One region of the Hydrogenophaga laconesensis genome, then DNA from elsewhere that is predicted to be linked to it. Evidence: predicted binding sites of a transcription regulator. Region 1 holds the regulator's gene; the other holds the start of a gene.
The links. The regulator FliA, encoded in region 1, starts transcription of late flagellar genes. The targets are predictions, from matches to a motif close to CTAAAGTTTNNNNNNNNNNNGCCGNTA.

Region 1 (8,264 bases):
CGCAGGCAGCGCTGCGGCCAAGCCCCAGGGCGTGACCGTCACCCTGTCGTCCTCCACCGTCTCGGCGCTGGGTTCGGGCGGCAGCGAAGTGTTCAACACCGAGAAGGTCGAAGCCATGAAACTGGCGATCTCCAACGGCACCTTCCAGGTGAACGCTGAAGCCATCGCCGACAAGATGCTGGCCAACGCCGCCGAAATGCTCAACGGCGGCCGGGCCTGATTTCAAGGAACGCAACATGACCAATGCCGCAACGTCCCACCACCCCTGGATCGGATCGTTGCAGGCCGAGCTCGATGGGCTGCAGGCCGCCTTGTTGCGCGGCGACGCCCCCGGTGTGGAACGCGCCAGCGCCGCCATGCAGGCTGTGCTGCAGCAAGCACCCAGAACCCCGGAGTTCGCCGATCCCCAGAGCGCCCTGCACCGCGACACGCAGAGCGCCGCGCAGCGTTTCGCCCAGCTGCGCCAGGCCGTCCTGCGCACCAGCGCCCAAAACGAACGCGCCGTTGCCAGCCTGCTGCCGCAACAATCGATGCAACGCCAGCCGACCTACGGTCGCATCGTCAAACCGTCCTCACTGGGCGGCGCCGGCCGCGGCTTCATCACCGCCTGAATCTACGTTTCTTTCATCAAAAAACCGGCATTTGCCGGTTTTTTTACGCCTTCTCACGCCTTCTTCGGACAATGCGGTTTTTGAGCGGCTTTGCCTGATATGTCATTAGACAATCTGATAAAGCAGGCATTTTCAGTGGCATGTCTTTTAAAATACGGGTTAACCCTTAGATGACATGCCATGAACTCCCCCATCACTTCCCTGTGGACCCGCCTGGCTGACACGGCGCGCCACTTCTTTCGCCGCGCCGCCACCGGCGCATCCGACGGGCTCGAGGAATACCTGAGCTCGGCCAAGACCCTCCACCAGCTGGAGGACATGCAACGCCAATGGGACCGGGCGCATCGCAACCCGCACCACCATGGCGCCTATTGAAGAACCTGGATCCCCCGCAGGGACCGACACCATGATCGAACTTCTCAAATCCTATTTCCAGACGCCCCAGTTCCCCGCGGGCGCCCGTGTGAACCGCCTGTACAAGGGCAGCCTGGACCGCGTCGACGGCCGCGTCGTTGCACACACCGACGAAGGCGTGCTGGTCGAATGGCCGCGCAACGGCTCTGGCTGGGAACAACCCGGCGCGCTCTGCTTGCAGGGCTGAACACCCCCCTGCGCCGCTTTGCGGCTTCCCCCCTCTCTGGCGCGCCTGCGGCGCTGAGAGGGGGAAACGGCATCTCGGGCCGGCGGAGCCGGACCCTGGATGCCTCTGGTTGGCGTTGCCTCTGGCGTTGCCGCTTCGGCGCTCGGTACGGCCAGCCCTCGCCTGTCGATGCCCTTACGGATGGTTGCGCCTCGCGCTTGACGGCGCCGTTGGCAGGCATAGCATCAAACTCCCGCCGCGCCTGTCCCGGTGTCGGCGGCGTGTCAGGGAGTCAACGATGAACATCAGCGCCACCGTCAGACACAATGCCGCCCGCTACGACGTCGAGGTGCGTACCGGGGCCACCGCGCAGGCCCTCATCGTGCCGGCCAAGACCTCGGGGGAAGGTTCCGCCGTCAGCGGTGGTGAATTCCTGGTGCTGGCACTGGCCACCTGTTATTGCAACGACCTCTACCGCGAGGCCCGACGCCTGCGGATTCCCATCGACGGGGTGGAGGTGCAGGCCAGCGCGCGGTTCGCCGGCATCGGCCTGGCCGCCACCGACATCCGTTACACCGCGAGCGTGAATTCGCCCGCCTCGCCGGAAGCCATCAGCGCCCTGCTGCGCGAGACGGACGCGGTGGCCGAGGTGCAGAACACCCTGCGCAAGGGTGTGCCGGTCGTCCGGCAGTCCGCCAGCTAGATCCGCTTCTGTTCCACGGCCAGGCGCACCGCGAGCGCGGCCAGCACCCCGCCCATGACGTACTGCTGCACCGCCAGCCACCGGCGGTTGTGCTGGAACCAGCGTGCCAGCCGGGCGGCCGACAGCGCGATGCTCAGGTTCACGCTGAAGCTGAAGACGATCTGGGTCAGTCCCAGCACCACGCTCTGCGCGAACACCGAACCGTGCCCGGGCGAGATGAATTGCGGAAAGATCGCCAGGTAGAACACCGCGATCTTGGGGTTGAGCAGATTGGTGAGAAAGCCCATGGCGAACAGCTTGCGCGGCGAATCCTGCGGCAGCTCACGCGCCTCGAACGGCGAGCGCGCACCGGGCTTCACGGCCTGCCAGGCCAGGTAGAGCAGGTAGGCCGCGCCGGCCCACTTCAGGATCTCGTAGGCCATGGGCACCGCCATGAACAGCGCGGTGAGGCCGGCCGCGGCGGTGAACATGTGCACCAGGAAACCGGCGACCACACCGAACAGCGAGATGACACCGGCCCGCCTGCCCTGGCAGATCGAGCGGGAGATCAGGTAGATCATGTTGGGGCCGGGCGTGAGCGCCATCAGCAGGGCCGCACCGGCGAACAGCAGCCAGTCGTTCAGGGGAACCATGGGAACGCCTCGTCAGGGATGGGAATCTCCGTATCGTAGGCCCGTCCGAACAACCCGGCATTCACCTCGCCCACCAGAGCCAGCGCCCCAGCACGGGCGCCAGCCAGCCACCCCGATGCCGGGTTGCCACGGCGGGGTCGGGGGCGCCCATGGCGCGCAGCCGTGCTTCCAGCGCACCCAGTCCCACCTGGCGCGCGGCCTGCACGGGCGTGAGGTTGTCGAACTCGGACAGCAGCAGCGGGTCGGCGCCGTGGTCCAGCAGCAGTCCGGCCACCGCTTCCTGCCGTTCGAGGATGCAGGCCACCAGCGGCGTGGAGAGAAACTCGGGGTGCGCGTAGTTGAGGTCCACGCCATTGCGCGCGTGGTAACGCACCAGTTCGATCTCGCCCTCGCAGGCCGCCTTGAACAGTTCCTTCCAGTCGCCACCCGACATCGCTTCTCCTTCATGTTTCAATCGTTGGCCGTGTGCCGCCTGGCCGGCACGCCGTGCCTGCACCATAACCGGAGGACACTGTCTTGAACATGAAGCAAACCCTTGCCGCTGCCCTTCTGGGCAGTATGGTGAGTTTGACGGCCCACGCCGCCCCACCCTCGGACGCGTCCATCGCCACGCTGCTGTCGGTTACCCAATCCGACAAGATGCTGGACACGATGTACGCGAACATGGAGCAGATGATCCGTCAGGGCATGCAGCAGGCGACCGCGGGCAAGGCGCTCAGCGACGAGCAGAAACGCGTCATGGAACTGGCGCCCACGCGGATCGCCAGGCTCATGCGCGAGGAGATCACCTGGGCCAGCATGGAACCGATGATCGTCCAGGTCTACCGCGAAAGTTTCGACCAGGCCGAGATCGATGGCCTGATCGCCTTCTACCAGAGCCCGGTCGGACAGTCGTTCGTGGCCAAGATGCCGCTGGTGATGCAGCGTTCGATGGACGCCTCGCAGGCACAGCTGCAGGCCTTCATGCCCAAGCTGCAGCAGGCCATGGCGGAGGTCATGAAGGAAGCCCGGCTGACGCCCTGAGCCGGCAGGAGCGACCATGGCGTACACGGACACCCGCACGGTCTGCTGGCAACCCACATGGAATCCGGCCCATGCGGGCGTCGGGCTGGAACACCTGCTGCTGTCGGAAGGCGAAGCCAGCGCCGTGGTGCTCGCGTTCGACGACACCACCGGCCCGTTCCGGCTCAGCTACCGCCTGGCCTGGGGGCCGACATGGCAGCTGCGCCAGGCCGACCTGCTGGTCGATACCCACCAGGCCTCCGCCGCGCTCAGCCTGCGCACCGACGGGAATGGCCACTGGCGCGACGGACAGAACCGCGTGCTGCACGCACTGGATGGCTGCCTGGACATCGACATCTGGCCCACGCCCTTCACCAACAGTTTTCCCATCCGGCGCGCGCCGATGGCCGTGGGCGAGCGCCGCGAGTTCCGCATGGCGTGGGTATCCGCCCCCACGCTGAGCGTGCAGCCGCAGCCACAGGCCTACACCAGGCTGGCCGAGCGGCTCTACCGGTTCGAAAGTCTGGACGGCAGCGGCTTCACGGTCGATCTGCCGGTGGACGAAGACGGCGTCGTGCTCGACTACCCGGGCCTGTTCAAGCGCGCCTGAGCGGTGCCCACCAGAGGCATCCAGGGTCCGGCTCCGCCGGCCCGAGATGCCGTCCCCCCTCGAAGCGCCGAAGGCGCGCCACAGAGGGGGGAAGCCGCAAAGCGGCGCAGGGGGGCGCTCTGTCAATGCGCCCGCAGTTTCGAGCGCAACCGCGCAATCGACTGGCTGTGCAGCTGGCAGATGCGCGATTCGGTCACGCCGAGCACCGCTGCGATTTCCTTGAGGTTCATGTCGTGCTCGTAGTACATCGACATGATCTGCTGTTCGCGTTCGGGCAGCACCTTGATGGCGGCCACCAGGGCCTGGCGCATGCGCTGGTCCTGCAGCACGGCCGACGGATCGGCTTCGTGGTCGCCCATGTGGCGGTCCAGGAAACCGTCCTCGTCGTCACCGTTCCCGCTGATGTCTTCCAGGTACACGAGCTGCGTGCCGCGCACCTTGGCCAGCAGGTGCTGGTAGTCGGCCAGGCTCATGCCCATCTCTTCGGCGATCTCGCTTTCCTTGGGCACGCGGTGCAGCTTCTGCTGCAGGCGGTGCACGGCGGTCTCGATGTCTTTCTGGCTCTTGCGCGATCCGCGCGACATCCAGTCGCCGTCGCGCAGCTCGTCGATCATGGCGCCACGGATGCGCTGGCTGGCGAAGGTCTCGAACTGCACACCCTGCGTCGGCTCGAAGCGCGCGATGGCTTCGGTCAGGCCGATCATGCCCACCTGGATCAGGTCGTCCAGCTCCACGCTCGGCGGCAGCTTGGCGATCATGTGGTGGGCGAGGCGGCGCACCAGCGGGCTGTATTTGCGCAGCTGGTCGTCCCGGTTCAGGGTGCCTTTGGCGGTGTACATCTTCAACTCCAGAGAGAGGGTGCGGCAGCGTTGGCCGCGTAGGCGGTGACGGCGGCGCGCGGCACGAGACCGTGGTAACCATGGCCTTGCGCATGGGTGGGGCGCGGGCGCTCCAGCGCGCTTTCCTGCACACGCAGGGCCCAGCTGGGGGTGGCCCAGCAATCCAGCGACAGGTCCAGGTGGCGACGGGCGGTGTCGACCACGGTGTTCACGATGGTCTGCAGCGCGGCAGGCGACGGGCCGGCCAGCGGCGCGAGCACTGGTGTGAGATCGGCCGCATCCAGCACCTTGACGGCGCCATACGCGTCGATGCTGGACTGGGGTTGTTCAAGCACGGGCACCAGCGCGTGCGCGCCCATGCCGAAGAGCAGCTCGCCCAGCGCCATCGCAGGAGCGAACAGCAGCACCACCACGCCAGAGGCGAAGGGCGCGAGCAGACGGGAGAGCGCAATGGCCGTGCCGGCGGTCTGTGCGGTGTCCTGCAACACGCGCAGGCCGGCGGCACCGGGCATCACCAGCCAGTCGCCACTGATGGCGGGGCGTTCCAGGTGGACGATGGAGGGGTCCTGCAGCACGCGCATCAGACCAAGGTGAGCGCCGTCGTGGCGGTCACGGCTGGTCGCCTCGACCGCGGTCGCGTCGACGATGACCACCGCACGGCCTTGTGCCGTGAGGCTGGCCGCGAGCGTGCAGAGCCACTCGTAGGCGCGTGCGGGTTGTGCCGGTGCGGCCACCGGCATCAACACTGCCCCGCCCGGGGGTGGTTCACCACGCAGGCCGGCGGCCTGGTCGAAGCCGGGTTCAAACATGCGAAGCCCCCAGGTTGATGCCGCGGCTGGAAGCCTGCGCGAAGAAGTAGCCCATGTCGGTGGGGTGCGGGTCGTAGGCCGACTTGCCTTGCGTGCCCATGGACAGGCGCACCAGCGCCGCGGCATCGGGGTTCTGCCAGTCTTCGGGCACGCGCTGGCCGTTGGCCACACCGCGCAGCACCACCTGGTGGCGGATCAGGGCGTCCAGGGCCGGGCCGAGCTTGACGGCTTCGTCCACCTTGGAGAGCACCACGCCGTGCAGCGAGCTGGCCTTGAACGAGGTCAGCACCTCGTCCAGCGTGTCGCCCTGCGAGCCGGCGTTGAGCACCAGGGTCTTCTTGACCTTGGGAATGTCGAGCATGTCCAGCATGTCCTGGATGCGCTCGTCGCGCTGGCCCAGGCCGGCGGTGTCGATGATCACCAGGCGCTTGTTGGCCAGCAGGTTCAGCAGGTCCTTGAGCGCGGCGCGGTCGTGCGCGAGGTGGGCGACGACACCGAGCATGCGGCCGAAGGCGCGCAGCTGCTCGAAGCCGGAGACGCGGTAGGTGTCGAGCGTGATCAGGCCAACGCTGCCGGCACCGTACTGCTTGACGCACTGGGCGGCCAGCTTGGCGGCCGTGGTGGTCTTGCCCACGCCCGTGGCGCCGACCAGCGACACCACGCCACCTTCGTCGCACAGCCCGGCACCGGGGGTGGCGACCTTGAGGTTGCGGGTGATCACGTCCATCAGCCAGCGCACGGCTTCACCGGCGCCACCTTCGGAAGGCACGCGCTCGAGCACGGCGCGCGACATCGCGGGCGAGTAGCCGGCGCGGATCATCTTGAGCATCAGGTTGGACTGGATCGGGTTCTGCTTGGAGGAACCGAGCCAGGCCAGCGTGTTGAAGCGCTCTTCGATCATGTCCTTGAGCGCGGAGAGCTCGACCGCCATGCGGCTGTCGTCGTGGCTGGGGAAACGGGTCGCGGGCTGCGAGTCTTCCCAGGCAGGTTCGCTGCTGCGGGTGCGGATGGGCGCGGGCTGACGAACCACGATGGGGTCGGGCTGGTTGACACGCTGCACCGGCACGGCCACGGGTTCGGGGCGGGCCATGATCGGCGCGGCCATCTGTGGGGCAGCGATCTGCTGCTGGGCGCGACGCTCCAGGGCAGACGGCTCTTCGGCAGCGGCAGCAGTCGTGGCGGACGTGCCGTGCAGGGCTTCGCGGCGCTTGCGCAGCATGCGTTCGCGCACATAGTCCTGGAACGACAGCGTGCTCATGGCCAGCGTTTCGGTGTCGCTTTGCACCGACTGTGGCGCGGCCAGGGAGCTGGCGGCGGCAGCAGCCGCGGCGGGCCTGGCGCGCGCCGGCGCCGACTCGGGGCGCATCAGGCCGCGTTCGTTGTTCGCGTGCTGGGCCATCGTGGCCAGGCTTTCCTCGGCCGCGGCCATCACCTCGAACCCCTCGCCGGTGGAACGGGTGGAGAGAATCACGGCGCTGTCGCCGAAGGTCTTGCGTGCCTTGTTCATGGCTTCGCGGGACGTGGGGGCAATGAAGCGTTGGATGTTCATGCTGCAAGTTCTCCAAGGATCGGGCCGATGCGGATCAGGTGGGTTTCAGGAATTTCGCTGTGGGCCAGGACCTGCAGGCGCGGCGCGGCGCGGCGCAGCAGGCGGGACATGGCGGTGCGGATGGCGTCGGGCACCAGCAGGCAGGCGGGCACGCCCTTCTCTTCCTGGCGGTTGGCGATGTCGGTGGCGGATTTGCTGAGCATCTCGGCCACGCCGGGGTCCAGCGCGCCGTTGGCGGCACCCGAGAGGGCCTGCATCAGCAGGCGCTCCAGGCCGGGTTCGATGGCGATGACTTCCAGCTCCTTCACGGGGCCGTAGATCTGCTGGACGATGGCCGGCGAGAGCGCCATGCGCACGCGGCGGGCCAGCTCGGCCGGGTCCTGCGTGTGGGCGGCGTGTTCGGCCAGGGATTCGATGATGGTGCGGATGTCGCGCACATGCACAGACTCTTCCAGCAGCAGCTGGAGAACTTTCTGGAAAGTGGCAACCGGGACCATTTTCGGAACGACTTCTTCGATCAGTTTGGGGGCCAGGCGGGTGACGTGTTCAACCAGGTCCTGGGTCTCCGTCCGGCTCAGCAACTTGGCGGCCTGGACTTGCATCAAGTGTGAAAGATGCGTGGCCAGCACAGTCTCGGAATCAACGACCGTAAAACCCGCCATTTGCGCGTTCTCACGCTGCTTTTCGTCGATCCAGTGCGCGGGCAGGCCGAAAGCGGGATCGGTGGTGGGGGTGCCGATCAGCGGCGTGCCGATGCCACCCGGATCGATCGCCAGGAACATGCCGGGAAACACCTCGCCCTCGCCCACCACCACGCCACGCAGGGTGATGCGGTAGGCGCTGGGGCGCAGCTCCAGGTTGTCGCGCACATGCACCGCCGGCGGCAGGAAGCCGACTTCCTGGGCGAACTTCTTGCGCACGCCCTTGAT
Region 2 (8,264 bases), on a different contig from region 1:
CACTGCCCACCGTGTGTTCTCTATGACACGCGGCCCATCCATCGGCTGAAGCAGATGCTTGTCGAAGGGTAGATCAATCAACTGGTCCAGATCCAGGTCCGGCTGTGGCACCACCACCTTGAGCTCTTGGCCTTGACGCAGCTTCAACCCAGTGTGAGCCTTCGGACTCACACATATCCAGTCCAACCCCTGGGGGGCGCCCACCGTTCCGTTGGTTTCAACCGCGATCTCAAAACCTCTCTCGTGCAGGGCATGGACAAGACCGTCATCCACTTGCAGAAGTGGCTCGCCTCCCGTCAACACCACCAGCCGCCTGGCTGTGCCTGCCAGCGGCCAATGTGCTGCCACCTGGTCCGCGAGCGCCTCCGCCGAGGCGAACTTGCCACCGCCGGATCCGTCCGCTCCCACGAAATCGGTGTCGCAAAACCTGCACTGCGCCGAACTTCGATCCACCTCGCGTCCAGACCAGAGATTGCAACCCGCGAACCGGCAGAAGACAGCGGCGCGGCCTGCATTCCCACCCTCGCCCTGCAGGGTGTAGAAGATTTCTTTAACCGTGTAACTCATGCGCCTGACTTTTGTAGCTGACGCGCCGTGACAGCGCGGTGATGAACGAGTGACAAACACATCGAGCGTGCTCCTGCTCCGGAAGGTTGGAAGTAGGCCGCGAGAACGCGGCATCCGCGGTATCGGGTCCTGTTATTGGGATCGGGCGGCGTTCCCGGCCACCCGTGGCACTTGCAGGGCAGCGCCTCTAAAACCACGCCGACGGAGAGGGGCACCGGTCCGTGCCATGCCCCTGCCCCGACCTCTCCTGGTTGCTCCTGCACCAGAGGGTGCTGTCAGCGTTCATGGTTCTCATATGAAAGCCCCTTCAGCGCCACGAGATGTCGCCGGCAGCCAAATGGGTTGGGGCGGACGGATACCGCAGCGTGCGCTCCCTCTGGATTCACCGAGTTCGATTGTCGGCCGTGGCCGCGACACTGGCTAACGCTTCGGGTGTACGCGCTCCCACCGCGACTTCGGGTGCTCAGGTACTGCCGCGCCGCTCAGGGTTGGGCCATTCTGGAGAGCTGCGCCGCCGCGCGTGGAGTGGCCCATGGGTTCGCTACTGTGCATATTCACGCGTTATTGTTCGTTTTGACCGAACGGCGGATACTGGCACCGTCCCAACCCAGGAGACGGTTCCATCATGGTCACGGAGTGGTCCACCGACAGCGTGCCGGCCGCTGCGCGCTTCGACGAGTGGCGCGAGGCGTGTTGCGAGCATGTGTATGCGCTGACGCCGCAGCGGCAGCCTGCCTGGCAACGCCACCCGTTCAAAGGCGCGATCGCGCGGCGCCACCTGGGTGCGCTGGACGTGACGGACATCCGGTGCGACGGCCACTTGGTGCAGCGCCGCGAGCAGGACATTGCCGAGCGTCCGAGCGACACCTACTACATCTACCTGCAGCGCCAGGGCCGCGCGTGGTTTGACCAGCGGGGTCGCCGCTGCGTGGCGGAGCCGGGCGACATGGTGATTGCGGACCCCAACCTCGCGTTCAACACGGGCACGGACGGCACGTTCGATTTCCGGTTGTGGCGCATCGAGCGCGAGCGGTTGCGGCCCTGGCTGGCTTTGCGGCCGGGGGGTGAGTTGCCGATGCTGCGCATGGGCCGAGAGAGCGCGGAACGCGAGCTGATCGCCAACTTGCTGGACGGCCTGTTGCGCCAGCACGAGCGGCTGGCGCCGGCGAGCCTGGACGTGGCGGTGGGCACACTGTGCACGTTGGTGGCGAGTGCGACCCAGGTGGCAAGGAGCACGGCGGCGGATCGGGCTGCGGCGCTGGACGAACCCGGGAGGCCGGCGTGGCGCCGCGCGCAGTTGCTGCGGGTGCAGCAATGGGCCGAACAGCGTTCGGCAGACATGGGTTTGACGCCCCAGCAGGTGGCGCGCGAATGCGGCATTTCTCTGCGCGCGCTGCACCAGCTGTTCGCGCAGTCCGACTGCAGTTTTCATGAATTTCTCACCCGCGCGCGGCTGGCGCGCGCGCACGCGATGCTGCACGACCCGGCCTCGCGCCATCTGGGCGTGGCAGAGATTGGTTTCGCCGCGGGCTTTGGCGAGGTGTCGACGTTTTACCGGCGATTCCGGCATCGCTATGGGATGGCGCCGGGGGAATGCCGCGCTGGCAGTTGCACCGCCTCCCAGGCGCCATCGCGCGCAGGTCCAGAGTCCGTTCACCCGAGAAGCAGATCGGACCGATGAAAAAGCGATCCACCGAGGAACATCGCGATAGGGCTTCAAAGCTCCATTGAACCGAATCGTCGTACCGCAGGTATCTTCGAGACCAACAATCCGTCCGTCGCATCGACACCTTCTCGAACAGGGAGGGACGAATCAGATGCGGTCAACAACCCGGGTGCGATAGAGAGAACTGGGTAACTCAAGCCTTGAGCAAGGTGCCGCAGATCGCACCCAGCGGGGAACGACATTCCTCTCCCCTTGGCCCCGCGTTTTCATGGGATGGGCGCCACGGCCAGCAGGTGGTTGGAAAAGCTCGTCTCGGTTTCGCACCGCCAGGTGGCCCAGAGCTTGCAGCCTTCGGCGGACCCCATGTCCAGCTCCAGCGCGAGCCAGTTGCGCGCGGCCATCACGTGCTTGTCGTGCCCGGGGAAGGGCATGACTTCGGCGACGTATTGCACGTCGATGTTCTGCGGTTGTTTGGCGTTGCTGTTGAGCCAGGAGAGGAACAGCCGTTCCATGACGCCGATGAGCGAGGGGTGCACCACGGCGGACGAGGTGAACTGGTGGATTTGCGACCAGGTTTCGGTGGCGGGCAGGTCTTTGCGGTAGGCGGTGCCCCAGGCGGCCACGTGCACGTCGCCAGAGACGAGGGAGACGCGGATTTTCTTGTCGCGCGCGAGGCCCGAGAGCACTTCCAGCAGGCGCTTGCGTTCGCCTTCGTGGTCGTCGTGGGACCAGTGGTCTTTCAGGTCGTCGGCGTTGCTGTCGGTGACGTGGTCTTGCCCGAACTTGTCGAGCAGCAGCTCGGCCAGGGGCAGCTTGGGGTGCACCACGGGCACGGAGGACATAAACAGCAGGTGCTGGCAGGGGCCAGCATCAAGGCTGCCGGTCCATTTCTTGATCTGTGCCCAGGTGTCGGTGCCCATGACCTGGGCGCGGGAGCGTTCGGTGCGCAGGTCGGCCGCGACGATGGCGACGGGGCCGATGGCGTAGGCGGAGGTGAAGCCGGGCTGCTTGTCGAGCAGGGGGAGCGCGAGCGGGTCTTTGGCGAGCACCTGGCTCCAGGCGATGGGTTTGAGCAAGGGGTCTTGCCGGGAGAAGCCGGCCGGCGTGGTGTCTTCCAGCTCGGGCAGGTCGTCCAGCGCGTGCTGCATCTGAAAGACCCAGAAGGCGCGCCGGGCGTGGCGGAACAGGGTCTGGAAGAGCGGCGAGTTCTGCATTTCGCAGCTGTAGGAGCCCCAGCCGTCGAAGATGTCGTGGTCGTCCCACATCATGATGGTGGGCATGGTGGCCAGGGCGGCGCTGGCGTCGAGCGTGGCGGTGGCGGACGACCAGGCTTTTCGGTCCGGGGGCAGCCAGCGCGCCTTGTAGAGGCCGAGGTAGTAGTTCTCGATCTCGCGTTCGAGCGCCTTGCTCACCTTGAATTCCAGCTGGGCCTGACGAGGCAGCGCCACCCACTGGCGCAGGGGCTTGATGTCTTCCCAGATGGCGTCGAAGTAGATCTGGTCGCCGCCCATGAGCATGAGGTGGAAGCGCTGCAGGCCTTTGTCGTGGATGCGCTTTTCGTGCCAGAGCTGTTCCTTGTCGAGCAGCTTGGTGTCGCCGCTGCCCTGCTTTCGGCGGAGCTGGCGGTCGTGGCTGTAGAGCAGGTCTTCCCACACGGCGTCGGAGGTGCGGATGAGTTTGCGCATGACGGCGGGGTCGGAGAAGCCGTTGCAGGACACATAGGCCATGCGGGGGGCGAAGTCTTTGCCGGGCACGGTCATGTTCCATGACGGCCCGCCAGGAATGCCGTAGCTCACCCTGCGCTCGTTCTTGAGCACCTTGCAGCCAAGGTCGTAGCGCAGGTAGCGTTCGCCGCCGTGGAGCAGGAGTTCTTTGGGCGCGGGGCAGGCCTTGCCGTCCACCTCCAGCGCGGGAATGGGGGCGCTGGATTTGAGGCCGAGCAACGCGGTGACTTTCCAGACGTCGCCCTTGCCGACGCCGCGAAACGACAGCACGGGGCCGAGCAGCAGGTCTTTTTCGTTCATGTTCAGTGTCCTTCCCTGGGTTTCTGGTGTTCCTGGGCCGCCGGGCGGCACGGGCGACGATAGCGCGTGAAGCCCGGTCGTTGTCAAGATTGGACGGGGGCGGTCGATAAGAAGACATCCCCCTTTTTTGCAGGACCTTTCGCATGGACGTTTCTCCCGCCGCTCTTGTTCACGCCGTCGCCGAGATGAAGCGCGACCAGACCACCAGCGAAGTGCAGATGCAGGTGCTGAAGAAGGCGCAGGACATTCAGACCTCCAGCGCGATGGCGATGCTGAATGCGCTGCCGGCGAGCCTGCCGCTGGCGAGCGAGGGTTCGCTGGGCACGCAGGTGAACGCGCTGGTCTGAACCCCGCCGGGCCTGCGCTCAGTCGGCCTTGTTGTGCGCGGCCTGCTGCCGCATCAATTCAATGAAGCGTTTGGTGCCGAGGCCCATGGGCCGGTCGGTGTGCCAGACCACGTCCACCCACACCCGCAGCTGGTTGCTAATGTTGCCGAAGGCGATTTCGGCGAGCGTGCCGGCGGCCACCAGCGGCTCCACCAGGCTGCGCGGCAGGTAGGCCCAGCCGAGGCCGGCCTGCACCAGGCTGAGGGTGGCGAGGTGGCTGTCGGTGCGCCAGATGTGCCGGGCGAGCAGCAACCGGGGGTCGCGCCCGTGGGGGTCGCGGCTGACGACGGCGATCTGGCGGATGTCGATCAGGTCGTTCAGTTGCAGTTGGCCCTGGCGCGCCATTGCGTCGGGGTGCGAGGGCGAGATGACGGCGACCAGGATTTCCTGCCCCACTTCCTGAAAGCCTTCGCGCTCGTCGGTGCCGGGGCGTTCGAACACGAGCGCCAGTTGCGCGTCGCCGGCGTGCAGCATGCGCAGCGCGTCGGCCTGCGGGGCAGAGAGCACTTCCACAATGAGCGCGGGGTATTCGGCCGCGAGCACTTTCAGGGGCTGGCTCCACGGGGCGGAGAGCAGTTCGGGCGCGATGGCGATGGTGAGCTGGCGTTCCAGCCCCTGGTGCAGGCCTTCGGCGTGGGCCTGCAGCTGCCGCAGCTGGCTGGCGAGCTGGCGGGCCTGGGGCTCCAGGGCGCGGGCCACGTCGGTGGGCCGGGGTTCGCGGCCGCTGCGGTCGAACAGCACGAGATCGAGCTCGGCTTCGAGGTTCGCGATGGTCATGCTGACGGCGGAAGGCACCCGCCCGAGCTGGCGCGCGGCGGCGGAGAAGGAGCCGGTGTCGAGCACCGCCAGGAAGACGCGCACGTTGTCGCTGGAGAAGGCCATGGGCGCCAACTTATCAGATTTTCTGAAAGTATCTGACTTTTATCTTCAGCCAGGCCGCCATACGATGCACGCATTGCCCCGGCCCATTCCGGCCCGGGGCGCGTTTTTTCTGGAGTTCTGCCGTGCAAGGCATCAAGCGCAAAGTCGTCTACATCACGCTCTACGAGATCATTGCCATCGCCATGTCCACCACCGGGCTGGCGCTGCTGTCGGGCAACGGCATGGGCCACGCGAGCGTGGCGGCGGTGGCGGCCTCGGCCATCGCGGTGATGTGGAACCTGGTCTACAACACGCTGTTCGAGCGCTGGGAGGCGCGCCAGGCCACGCGGGGGCGCAGCGTGCTGCGCCGCGTGGCGCACGCCATCGGGTTCGAGGGCGGGCTGGTGATCACGCTGGTGCCGCTCTTCGCCTGGTGGCTGGAGATCACGCTGTGGCAGGCCTTCGTGCTGGACCTGGGCCTGATCGTGTTCTTCCTGGTCTACACCTTCGTGTTCAACCTGGCGTTCGACAAGATCTTCGGCCTGCCGGCTTCGGCGCAGGCCCAGCCCGCACCGCAGGGAGCCTGAGCCGGGGCAAGACCCGCCACGAAAGAAGAAACGCGGTCCAGAGGCATCAAGGGTCCGGCTTTGCCGGCCCAAGATGCCGTCCCCCCTCCAAGCGCCGCAGGCGCGCCAGGGAGGGGGGAAGCCGCGCAGCGGCGCAGGGGGGAGTTCAGATCGTCTTGAAATCGCCGCTGCGGCCCAGGCCGGCGGCGAAGCGGCCGGCGCCGGCCGCGCCTTCCTCGAAGTGCGCTTCCACGCCGTTGTGCCATTCGACACGCATGGCCTGGCGCAGCGGCAGGCCGTAGGCCTCGTGCACGGTGCGGCGGTCGGCGCGCACGGCGGCCTGCGGAAAACGGGCGATCTCGCGCGCCATGGCTTCGGCCGCTTCGCGCGCACCGCCCTCTTCCACCACCTGCTCGCACATGCCGATGGCCACCGCTTCCTGGGCGGGCACCTTGCGGCCGGTGAGGATGATTTCCATCGCGCGGCCCTGGCCCACCAGGCGTGGCAGGCGCACCGAACCGCCGTCGAGCAGCGGGATGCCCCAGCGGCGGCAGTAGACGCCGAAGTAGGCGGTCTGCGCCATGACGCGGATGTCGCACCACAGCGCGAGTTCCATGCCGCCGGCCACGGCGGGGCCTTCCACCGCGGCGATGACGGGCTTGGAGAGTTCGAGCCGCGTGGGGCCGAGCGGCCCGCGCGGCGCGGCGTTCGCGCCCTGGGGGAAGGCCAGACCGCGCGCGATGTCCTTGTCGAACTTGTCGCGGTCGGCCAGGGCGCTGGCGTACTTCAGGTCCCACCCGGCGCAGAAGGCACCGCCCTCGCCCCAGAGCACGGCCACCGAGGCCGAGGGGTCCTGGTCGAATTCAAGGAAGGCGGCCACGAGGGCGTCGGCGCTCTCGGGGTCCATGGCGTTGCGGGCTTCGTCAAAGCGGCTGTGGATGATCGTCCAGACCGCGCCGTTCTTCTCGGTTCTCACTGCCATCTTCATGTCTCCTGTGGGCCGGCGGCTCGCCGGCGGGTGGTCAAGGCATGCTCGACGAGCTGCCGGGGGGAAAGCTTGGAGAACTGCAGGCGCCCGGCCTGGTGCAGCACCAGCGTGCCGATGAGCTGCGCGAAGGCGGCCATTGCGTCGGCATCGGGCGGGCTGTTGCGGGTGCGGCGTTCGTGGGGTGAGAGCAGCACCAGGGTGTCGATCAGCGCCTTGTTGAGCGCGCTGTCGTGCGCTTTGCCCACGCCGAGCTTCTTGAGGCCGTTGAAGGCGTACAGGCCCAGGTTCACTTCGTAGGGACGGGCGAGGTAGTAATCCAGAAAAGCTTTTGCAGCGCGTTCGTGGGGCTGGCCAGCGCCTTTGCCTTGTGCGGCCGCGACCACATGGCTGTGCAGATCGGCGAGCGAGGTGGCGAGCAGTTCGGCGTAGATGAGTTCCTTGCTCGCGAACAGCGGGTAGATGGCGCCGGTGGTGCAGCCGGCGCGCTGCGCGATCTCTCGCATGGTGGCGCCCTGCAGGCCGTTCTCGCCAAACACCTCGCTGGCGGCGGCCAGGATGGCGACGCGTTTCATGTCGCGCACGTTGGCCGTCCAGGGGGCGGCGGCGCTGGGTGGCGGGGTGGCCATGGGGTGTCTCCTTGCGGTGTCTGGTGAATTTTGTATCGCCGGTACGATTCAATAACGTTGTTATTCTGGTGGCAAAAAAGAAGCCGCGCAAGTACCGCGCGGCGTTCAGGCTTTCAGGCGTCGAGCACGAGGCTGCCCGAGCGGCAGCCGGAGACGCAGATCATCATGGACTTGTTGGCGGCGCGCTCCTGCGTGCTGAGCAGGTGGTCACGGTGGTCGACGTCACCGGCAATCACTTTCGTCTCGCACGCGCCGCACACGCCTTCGCGGCAGCTGTACTCGGGGTTCAGGCCGGCGTCGAGCATCGCATCCAGCAAGGCCACGCCGGGCGCGACGTGCACCGTCTTGCCGGATTTGCGCAGCTCCACGCTGTAGCCGGTGGCGGGCACCGAGGGTGCCACGGGCGCGGTGGCGGCGAAGCGTTCCAGGTGCACGTGCGTCTGCCCAAGCTGCTCGCAGGCGCGTTCGTAGGCGTCGAGCATGGGGCCGGGGCCGCAGCAGTAGAAGTGGGTGCCCCTGTCGTGGCCGGCGAGCAGGCGGGGCAGATCGGGCGGCGTGCCGTGCTCGTCGTCGAAGTGGT

Region 2: the regulator FliA is predicted to act here: its motif matches at 4,340-4,366, upstream of J2X09_RS20535 (putative motility protein).

Annotation. Positions count from the first base shown of each region.
Region 1 covers NZ_JAVDWE010000005.1:34,659-42,922, reverse strand. Annotated here, with positions in the region: gene flgM (flagellar biosynthesis anti-sigma factor FlgM) at 1-220, shown strand, start outside; gene J2X09_RS10435 (hypothetical protein) at 237-611, shown strand; gene J2X09_RS10430 (hypothetical protein) at 792-986, shown strand; gene J2X09_RS10425 (hypothetical protein) at 1,018-1,212, shown strand; gene J2X09_RS10420 (OsmC family protein) at 1,490-1,894, shown strand; gene J2X09_RS10415 (LysE family translocator) at 1,891-2,526, opposite strand; gene J2X09_RS10410 (ankyrin repeat domain-containing protein) at 2,588-2,959, opposite strand; gene J2X09_RS10405 (DUF2059 domain-containing protein) at 3,049-3,549, shown strand; gene J2X09_RS10400 (putative glycolipid-binding domain-containing protein) at 3,566-4,138, shown strand; gene J2X09_RS10395 (RNA polymerase sigma factor FliA) at 4,261-4,977, opposite strand; gene J2X09_RS10390 (hypothetical protein) at 4,980-5,786, opposite strand; gene flhF (flagellar biosynthesis GTPase FlhF) at 5,779-7,335, opposite strand; gene flhA (flagellar biosynthesis protein FlhA) at 7,332-8,264, opposite strand, start outside.
Region 2 covers NZ_JAVDWE010000013.1:155,836-164,099, forward strand. Annotated here, with positions in the region: gene queE (7-carboxy-7-deazaguanine synthase) at 1-567, opposite strand, end outside; gene J2X09_RS20525 (helix-turn-helix domain-containing protein) at 1,193-2,248, shown strand; gene J2X09_RS20530 (alkaline phosphatase D family protein) at 2,500-4,257, opposite strand; gene J2X09_RS20535 (putative motility protein) at 4,401-4,604, shown strand; gene J2X09_RS20540 (LysR family transcriptional regulator) at 4,623-5,525, opposite strand; gene J2X09_RS20545 (PACE efflux transporter) at 5,648-6,091, shown strand; gene J2X09_RS20550 (crotonase/enoyl-CoA hydratase family protein) at 6,237-7,052, opposite strand; gene J2X09_RS20555 (TetR/AcrR family transcriptional regulator) at 7,055-7,684, opposite strand; gene J2X09_RS20560 (PDR/VanB family oxidoreductase) at 7,798-8,264, opposite strand, start outside.